Regions from separate parts of the Psychrosphaera sp. 1_MG-2023 genome, predicted to be linked through region 1. Evidence: predicted binding sites of a transcription regulator. Region 1 holds the regulator's gene; each other region holds the start of a gene.
What was found. The regulator LexA, encoded in region 1, represses DNA repair genes until DNA is damaged. The targets are predictions, from matches to a motif close to TACTGTATNNNNATACAGTA.

Region 1 (3,289 bases):
ACAATAATTGAACCCCAACGGTCATTATATGACCTAAAGTCATTTACAAAAGTGACCCCAAGTCACCACATCACTACACAACCAATTTCATCATTGTCGTAGCGATTTAATAGCCATTATTGCTCTGCAGATTTGCGCCGGCTTAATGCTAAGATCCTAGTCGACAAGCACTCATTTTTTTAATGACCTTAATTAGTGCATTGTGTCTGCAGTATCTTAAAGTCATACATCGTTAGGTTAAATTGAAATTGCCACAAAACTTAACGGTTACATTCCCATTATATTGAACAAAATTCACAGACAATCAAAGACCTAAAAAAGCAAAGCTAGTCACACAATAAGCAAACTAAAATAAATTGATTTAGGGGGCTTGCATCAGATAATTTCTCGGCTAATATTCTGACTAAATGGAGTGCAAATTATTATTTAGTAAAATTGGTTTTGAGGTAAAAACATCTATGTCAGAATTTCATGGTTTTATGCAGTCTAGTGAGTTTTACGACGACAAAAACTTTCCAAAAGGGTTTAAGCGATCTGGAGATTTTACAATAGCGGAATCCGAGATATTGTCATCTTTAGGTTCTAGGTTAGCGCAACTTAAACAGAAAAAAGTTGCAGCAGAAACCGACGCAGAAAAGCACTTTTTGGAAATGTGTGAACACAACTTGCTACCAGAAAGTGTTGTTGAGCGTGTTTGGGCCAAGTATGAAAATATCATTACTACGGGTAAACCCAAATATACGTTAACGGCAAAAGCGGAAGATGTGGAAGACGATCCGGATGTCGACGATGACGATTTATAAAGATGTAAATGACTAAGCAAACTGGACAGCTGCTTAGACTAAACTCCAACGTAGCCTAATTTAATCATTAGTGTAGGTATTGTGATCACGAATCTGCACAAACAAAAAATCGCTGAACATCTTGTATTCAGCGATCTTTCACAGAGTAACTAAACCTAATATCACCCATATCCACCAAAAAAGACTAACGGAGTACAGTTAGAATTTCGGCGCTAAGAATCTCCTAGCTTGTCGTCAGAAAATTACATCAACGACGAATTTCTTATTACGCCTACGGCTAACCCTTCAATTGCAAAGTCTTGGTAGTTCAAATCCACTTTAATAGGCGAAAACTCTTTGTTTTCTGCATGCAAGATAACTTGGCTACCGTTGCGTTCTAACCTTTTAACTGTCACATCTTCTTCTACGCGAGCAACAACGACCTGTCCGTCGCGAGCAGTTTGAGTTTTATGGACCGCCAAAAAGTCACCATCCATTATGCCGATATCGCGCATACTTTCACCCTCAACCTTCAATAAAAAGTCAGCGGCAGGGTTAAACATAGTTGGATCGACATTTATGTGGCTGTCCACGTGTTCCATCGCCAGTATTGGCGAACCCGCAGCAACTTTACCTATAACCGGTAGGCCAGTTTCCATCTGCGAAATATCTTCAGTCAAACGAATACCGCGGGATGTACCTGGCAATATTTCAATAAAGCCCTTTTTAGCTAGCGCTTTTAAATGGTCTTCCGCCGCATTGGCAGAACGAAATCCTAGTCTTGTGGCAATTTCGGCTCGTGTTGGTGGCATACCAGTATTCACGATGCTTTGTTTAATTAAGTCTAATATTTGAGCTTGTCGTTCTGTTAACGGGCGCATAAGTCTGTTTTTCCATACAGTAATGATAACTGTCAGTATATACAGTCATTTATAAACTGCAAATAGAAAAACTAAATTCATTTGTAGGATTTACGAACCGATTTGCTAAAATCAACCTCGTCTTTTTGAAAATCATTAATTAAGCGAAAAAATGTCTATTATTGCATCTGTATTTTATTGGTTAACTCGACCATTTATTCGTACCAAAGTTGTTATCGATTATTCACTCGATTTATCGACGTTGAGTCAGAATCAACAGATAAGTTATGTGTTAACCACCGATTCATTTACTGACAAACTTGCGTTTGAGCAGGCATGTCGTGAACATAACTTAGCCTCGCCGTTTTCGAAACTTAAAATTCAGTTTAAGAGTTTTAACCGTACTTTTGGTGTTAAACCAATTAAGTCGATATTCAAAAATGAAAAAACACATATGCGGGATACGCTAGCAGAAGGTCAAAAAATTCTGCAGCAAGTTGAATTAAGCCAACAAGATGTCCTTTTTGTTCCAGTAATGATTTGTTGGGGTCGCTCGCCAGGGGTTGAACGCAAAGCAACCGATGACCAAAACAAAATTGGTATTTGGGATCTGGTAGCTGCAACGATTCAAGCCACGCCACTTCGAAAGTTTTTTATCGTATTATTTTCAGGTCGCCACAATTTTGTGCGAATTAGTAAGCCAGTATCCCTGCAAAAAATGGTCGCCAATCACGGTACTTCTGTGGATGCAGCTCATAAACTAATGCGTGTTGCGCGTATTCATTTCGAACGTCAGCGTTTAGTTGCAACAGGCCCTAAAATCATGGCTCGTCAGGCATTTTTTAACAGTATGCTGGCAAGTCCTGCGTTGAAAAGAGCGCTGCAAGATGAAATGAAAACCAAAGACATCTCTTTGGTTGAAGCGAAAAAGAACGCAAACAAACTGCTACACGAAATCGCAGGTGATTATAACGAGACTTACGTCCGATTCTTCTCACGAATATTAACTTGGGTTTGGAACAAGATTTATAACGGCATACGTGTCCATAATTCTGACGAGTTACGTGAGTTGGCGCAAAAAGGCCACGAGATTGTTTATGTTCCTTGCCACCGCAGTCATATGGATTACTTATTGTTAACCTATGTAATCTATCATCAAGGGCTTGTTCCGCCTCACATTGCGGCGGGTATTAACCTCAACTTTTGGCCTGCAGGGCCTATATTTAGAAAAGCCGGCGCATTCTTTTTAAGACGCAGCTTTAAGGGCAACAAGTTATATTCGGCCGTATTTCGTGAGTACCTTAGCCAGCTGTTTATTAAAGGTTACCCAGTCAAATATTACACTGAAGGTGGGCGTTCTCGTACGGGTCGTTTGTTACCCCCCAAAACAGGTATGTTGGCGATGACAATCCAAGCCATGTTACGTGGTATAGACCGACCTATTACGCTTGTCCCTGTTTACATTGGCTATGAACATGTAATGGAAGTAAATACTTACCTAAAAGAATTGCAGGGTAAAAATAAAGAAAAAGAATCGGTATTTGCGATCTTTAAGGCACTTCGTAACCTTAAAAATTATGGCCACGGTGATGTCAACTTCGGTAAGCCAATTAATTTAAACGAGATCCTAAACCAAACAGAACCTGA
Region 2 (3,289 bases), on a different contig from region 1:
ATTTGTTTGTATCGTAGACAACACAAAACAGGTTCGATTTCTTGGCGAGTTTCCTCTACCAGTTGAAGTCATTCCAATGGCTCGCAGCTACGTTGCCCGTGAGATTGTCAAACTTGGTGGTGACCCGGTTTATCGTGACGGTGTTGTTACCGACAACGGCAATGTGATCTTAGATGTCTTCAACATGAAAATAGCGCAACCAAGAAAACTTGAAGAACAATTGAATAATATCGTCGGTGTTGTGACCAATGGATTGTTTGCCCATCGCTGCGCTGATGTCGTGATCGTTGGTAATCCCGATGGCGTCGAAATTCTATCCTAATATTTGCTATCGCTAATTCGTCTTTAACTAAAGTTGTTCAAAGGTGTAAATTATTTTGAAATACGCATTAGAATTTCTAATTTATACCAATAAATTACTTTATTAAAGACGCAAAATAGAGTATTAATTCTAAATTAAGTCAATTTCTTCACCGTGGGGACAAATAAAAGAATGAGCAACGTATCACTAGCCAAAGATAAAATTAAGATATTACTACTTGAAGGTTTACACCAAAGTTCAGTAGATACACTTAAAGCACAGGGCTACAACAATATTGAATCCCTTAAAACGTCTCTTCCAGAGGATGAGTTGATCGAGAAGATCAAAGACGTTCATTTCATTGGTATTCGTTCTCGCACACAATTGACTAAAAATGTATTTGCTCACGCTAAGAAACTAGTCTCTGTTGGATGTTTTTGTATTGGTACAAATCAGGTTGACTTAAAAGCGGCTAAAGAAAAAGGCATCGTGGTTTTTAACGCGCCCTTCTCTAATACCCGTTCGGTTGCCGAGTTAGTTTTAGGTGAAATTCTTTTACTTATCCGTGGCGTTCCAGAAAAAAGTGCTAAAGCGCACCGTGGAGAATGGAATAAGTCTGCTGTTGGCTCATTTGAAGCTCGTGGTAAAACACTTGGTATCGTTGGTTACGGTCACATTGGTACTCAGCTCGGTATTATGGCTGAAAATATTGGTATGAAAGTCCAATATTTTGATATTGAAACTAAGTTAAGTCTTGGTAACTCTTCGCAAGTCGCATCAATGCAAGAATTGCTAAATACGTCTGATGTCATTTCACTTCATGTTCCTGAAACTGTGCAAACCCAAAACATGTTTGGTGCTGCAGAATTCGAACAAATGAAACAAGGCGCTATTTTCATTAACGCATCTCGTGGAACAGTTGTTGATATTGACGCATTGGCTGAAGCTATCAAAGGCAAAAAATTATCTGGTGCAGCAATAGACGTATTCCCTGTTGAACCAAAATCAAATGATGAAGAGTTTGTCTCACCACTTCGTGGATTAGACAATGTTATCTTAACGCCACATGTTGGGGGATCAACTCAAGAAGCCCAGGAAAACATTGGCATCGAAGTCGCTGGAAAAATGGCAAAATATTCAGACAATGGTTCAACCCTTAGCGCGGTAAACTTCCCTGAAGTATCCTTACCTGAACATACGGGTCGAAGCCGCCTGTTGCATCTTCATAAAAACCAACCTGGTGTTTTAACAAAGATAAATGAAGCATTTGCTAAACACAATATCAATATCGCGGCTCAGTATTTACAAACTGACGACACTTTAGGTTATGTTGTTATCGACATTGACGCCGATGATCGTAAAGTGGCTCTTAAAGAACTAAAAGCCATCGAAGGTACAGTTAAAGCTCGTATACTTCACTAAGCATTCGCTCTCGCCAACCAAAAATGACGATAAAATTAAGCCGAGTTTTTTAACTCGGCTTTTTTATTTGTAAAAATTTTCAAGTGGTACTTTACACTAGTAGTATTTACTGTATATTTAAACAGTCTTTTGTTTAAATAATCTACATCAGGAGTTTACTATGGCTGTTGCAACCCAATATGTTGTGATCCGTACGACTAGACAAAATGAGGAGCAAGAAGTAATGACATTTACCGACAAGCGTGCCGCTGACGATTACGACAAAATGTTAGATATGGCAGACGGCATGTTTGAACTTCTGCATAATTCAGACGTAACCTTGTCTGAAGAACAATGTGAAGAACTCAGTATTTTTCTTGCCAAAGAGCGCGAAGAGGTTCTTATAGCCCTTCAAGCGAAGAAAAAACCAGTGCCAAAAAAAAGTGAAAAATCAGTAAAGGCGAAAGCCACTGATAAAAATCAGGCAGATTTACTAGACGAAGAGCAGATCAGTAATCAGAGTTTGTCAGACACTTTAATCGTTAAAAAAGACAGTAAAAATAAACAAAGCAAGCCGGTTGCTGAAACAGACAGCGACGACAAACTTGTCGATTTTGTTATAGAAAAAGACGAAGCTGCTTGATATTTAATTGATTTAACTCCATAAAGAGCCAATTAATTTAGTTTAACGCGTCTCTTGTGGAGTTTAACCTTGAATAAAAGTCTTTTAACAAACCTAATTGCATTTGTCGCCTGTGTAATTGGATGGCAATTTTCTATTGAATGGCTATTTATTACCGCGCTATTTGCTTTGTCTGGTGCAGTTACTAACTGGCTAGCTGTACATATGTTATTTGAAAAAATACCGGGGCTATATGGCTCTGGTGTTGTGCAAGTTAAGTTTAAACAGTTTAAAAACGGTATCCAAACATTAATAATGGAGCAGTTTTTTACAGAAGAAAACTTATCTAAGTTTATGTCTGAGCAAAATACCTCTCCACAACCAGCTGGTTTTGATCTAAAGCCGATCATCGAAGATGTTGACCTATCCCCCGCTTTTGACTCTCTCATTGTTACAATTCAAAACAGTTCATTTGGTAGCATGTTAGGTATGCTTGGTGGTGTAGAAGCGCTAGCACCAATGCGTGAACCATTTGTCGAAAACTTAAAAACATCAATAGTAGAAATTAGTCAAACAGATGATTTTCAACAAAAGCTGTTAACTAACCTATCTGATCCGCAGCACATGTCAGATATAAAACAAAAGGTAGATGCCGTTGTCAGCCAACGTCTTGATGAATTAACGCCGCAAATGGTGAAAACAATCATCCAAGATATGATCCGTACACATTTAGGTTGGTTGGTCGTGTGGGGTGGTGTTTTTGGCGGCTTAATAGGCTTTGGTGCGCACTTAGCCGGTATTTAAATACCGGCTAAAACCAGCAACCTCATATTAGTAGCCTAAAAGCTAATATAGTCTCGTTGCTGGCGTTTACCTATCGTTCTTCATTATGGTTTGGACTAACGACGTAAATCTAGTCGATTTGACTCTTGCAACCATCGCATATATTCAATAAATGGCATTGG
Region 3 (3,289 bases), on a different contig from region 1:
AGCTGAATCCAAAATTATTGTATCTTCAATAGATTCCAAAACTACCGCACGGATATGTGGCAAAGCGGTACGTTGAGTGTCTTTTACATATTGCATCAAACAACCCGCAGCGCAAATGGCAACAGGTGCATTAGTTACGCCAAAGCCCGCAAGGTCTTTTGTTTTAAATTGTTGTGCTAAAACGCGTTCGCTGGTTTGTAAATCATATTCCCAGTCGGGACGTCTGCGAGTTCCCTTAATGGATTGTAATAAGCTCAGATGCGGAAAACTCTCAGGAAATAACAATTCTGCTGGGGAAAGACGTGTCAGGGTGGCACTCAAATCTGCGATTTGGTCAAACTGGTTTATTAAAAATCGACCACTGTTAATATCCAGATAAGCGATTCCAAACTGTTCACCTGACTTAGTGGAAGATGAATAAACTGAGCAAATTAGGTTATCAGTCCGCTCATTTAATAGATTTTCATCACTAACGGTGCCAGGGGTAACGATTCTTACCACTTTGCGTTCGACAGGACCTTTACTTGTCGCTGGGTCACCAATTTGCTCACATAGGGCGACTGACTCTCCCATTTGCACTAGACGCGACAAATAATTATCGACCGCATGATAAGGTACGCCGGCCATAGGAATAGGTTGCCCAGAAGACGTTCCTCGTTTGGTTAACGATATATCAAGTAACTCGGCGGCTTTTTTTGCATCGTCAAAAAAGAGTTCGTAAAAATCGCCCATTCGGTAAAACAACAAAATTTCGTGATGATCTTTTTTCATCGACAAATATTGTTTCATCATTGGAGTTTGTTGCGAGATGTTTTCAGGGCTGTAAATATCGGTCATAAAAGCGTTAACAGAATAGTGATTTAGTCTATGATATCGAACATTGTCCCAGATCAAAAACCGTCTGTCTTGCTAAATTTACTGACAAAACATGAGGTATCCAAATGGAAAACAAAATATACAAACAGAGTCAATTATTAGGTGACTTATTGTTAGCCAAAGGTTGGAAGATAACGACCGTTGAATCCTGTACCGGTGGCGGTATAAGCAGCGCAATAACAGAGGTTGCAGGGAGCTCGGGATATTTTGATTGTGCCTATGTAACTTACTCAAACGAAGCGAAACATAGGTTGGTCGGAGTTAATACCGAGACGTTAAATACTTATGGCGCGGTATCGGATGAAACCGTTCACGAGATGGCAATGGGCGCACTAAATGCAGCTAATGCTAATGTGGCAATTGCCATTAGTGGTATAGCAGGCCCAGGTGGCGGTACAGAATTAAAGCCAGTTGGTACAGTTTGGTTAGCGATTGCGACAAGGGACAGTACTCAAGTTGAAAAAAGTACTGTATGGTCACAGTGTTTTACATTTTCAGGTGACCGAAGTGAAATACGACAAAAAGCTACTGAGGTGTCGTTAATAAAGGCCTGTGAGCTAGTTGGCTGAAAATATTTAAATAAATAAAAATTTTTATTGATACTGTTTAATTATACAGTATACTTTGCAGCAAGTTATGACGAAATGCATAAAAACAAATTCTTGGAGATTAAGATGGACGCGAATAAAGAAAAAGCGTTAGGCGCAGCTTTACAGCAAATTGAACGTCAATTTGGTAAAGGTTCAATCATGAAGCTAGGCGATAGCAAAGCGTTAGATATTGACTCAATTTCAACAGGTTCACTTGGTCTGGATATCGCGCTTGGTATAGGCGGTTTACCTTGTGGTCGTATCATCGAAATCTATGGTCCAGAATCGTCAGGTAAAACAACATTAACGTTACAAGTTATTGCGGAAGCGCAAAAAGAAGGTAAAACCTGTGCGTTTGTTGACGCAGAACACGCATTGGACCCAATTTATGCCTCAGCATTAGGCGTAAATGTTGCTGAGCTCTTAGTATCTCAGCCAGATACTGGTGAGCAAGCATTAGAAATTACGGATATGCTAGTTCGCTCTGGTGCAGTAGATGTATTAATTGTTGACTCCGTTGCAGCATTAACACCAAAGGCTGAAATTGAAGGTGACATGGGCGACTCTCACATGGGTCTACAAGCCCGTTTGATGTCTCAAGCATTACGTAAGTTAACGGGTAACATTAAACGTTCGAATACGTTATGTATTTTCATTAACCAAATTCGTATGAAAATTGGTGTGATGTTCGGTAACCCAGAAACGACAACTGGTGGTAACGCACTTAAATTCTACGCTTCAGTTCGTTTAGACATTCGTAGAATTGGTTCGGTTAAAGAAGGTGATGAGGTTATTGGTAACGAAACGCGAGTTAAGGTTGTCAAAAACAAGGTTGCTCCGCCATTTAAGCAAGCTGAATTTATTATTATGTATGGCAAAGGCATTTCTAAAGAAGGTGAGTTAATTGACCTTGGCGTGAAGCACGGCGTGGTAGATAAGGCTGGTGCCTGGTATGCATACGGCGGTGATAAAGTTGGTCAAGGTAAAGCTAACTGTATTAAGTTCTTAAAAGAGAACACTGCCATGGCTGACGAGATCGAAGGAAAATTACGTGACATGTTGTTATTAAAAGCTGAAATCAAAGATGAAGAAGCAGAAGATAAAGAAGCGACATTGTAATTAGATAATAAGAATTGAAAAAGCCGTGTTTAATACACGGTTTTTTTATGCCTAAAATTTTTATTAAGGTTAAAAACCATATTAAGCTTACATCTGAAATTGTGCTAAATTAGCATTTAATTACAAAAACCTAATGACGGAATAGTCACTCTTGTATTATAGGGACGCGTTTTGTGAACAAGTATCGTTTTTTTCAAGCTAATAAATTTAAGACTATCTTACTTGCAGCGAGTGTTTTTAGTAGTTCTTCCTTTGCTGAATTTCAAAGTTCAGAGGTGATAAAAAAAGTTTCGCCTAAATATCCTAGAGAGGCTTACCTAAGGCAAATAGAAGGTTACGTTTCTGTGATTTTTGTTGTCAATAAAAAGGGGGAAGCTGAAGATATCGAAGTCATAGATGAAAAACCCAAAAGAATTTTTCGTAAATCAGCGCTAAATGCTCTGAAAAAGTGGAAATTTAAGCCGGCTATGGATGATGGCAAACGGACAACAGACATTATGGAAATTACCATAGATTTCAATATGCATTAGCGAGTTGTCGAGTTTTTGTAAGTTTGTTATTACCTAGAATAGTTTCACTTTTTAGTATGTCGAAGGTAAGCACCCCAAAGGTTAATTTGTTTTTCTTCAAAATTGAAATTTTCCACAATAGAATTTAGCAAGTTGTTACCACCTATAATTCCTGAGTCACTCTACCTCCCACAT

Region 2: the regulator LexA is predicted to act here: its motif matches at 1,831-1,850, upstream of Q4575_RS18800 (YebG family protein).
Region 3: the regulator LexA is predicted to act here: its motif matches at 1,477-1,496, upstream of recA (recombinase RecA).

Annotation. Positions count from the first base shown of each region.
Region 1 covers NZ_JAUORW010000017.1:25,404-28,692, reverse strand. The annotation lists gene maoP (DUF413 domain-containing protein) at 459-803, shown strand; gene lexA (transcriptional repressor LexA) at 1,046-1,663, opposite strand; gene plsB (glycerol-3-phosphate 1-O-acyltransferase PlsB) at 1,815-3,289, shown strand, end outside.
Region 2 covers NZ_JAUORW010000030.1:19,312-22,600, forward strand. The annotation lists gene rpiA (ribose-5-phosphate isomerase RpiA) at 1-322, shown strand, start outside; gene serA (phosphoglycerate dehydrogenase) at 494-1,723, shown strand; gene Q4575_RS18800 (YebG family protein) at 1,884-2,345, shown strand; gene Q4575_RS18805 (DUF445 domain-containing protein) at 2,415-3,128, shown strand; gene Q4575_RS18810 (EAL domain-containing protein) at 3,224-3,289, opposite strand, start outside.
Region 3 covers NZ_JAUORW010000006.1:17,950-21,238, forward strand. The annotation lists gene mutS (DNA mismatch repair protein MutS) at 1-837, opposite strand, end outside; gene Q4575_RS06970 (CinA family protein) at 942-1,445, shown strand; gene recA (recombinase RecA) at 1,551-2,585, shown strand; gene Q4575_RS06980 (energy transducer TonB) at 2,759-3,115, shown strand.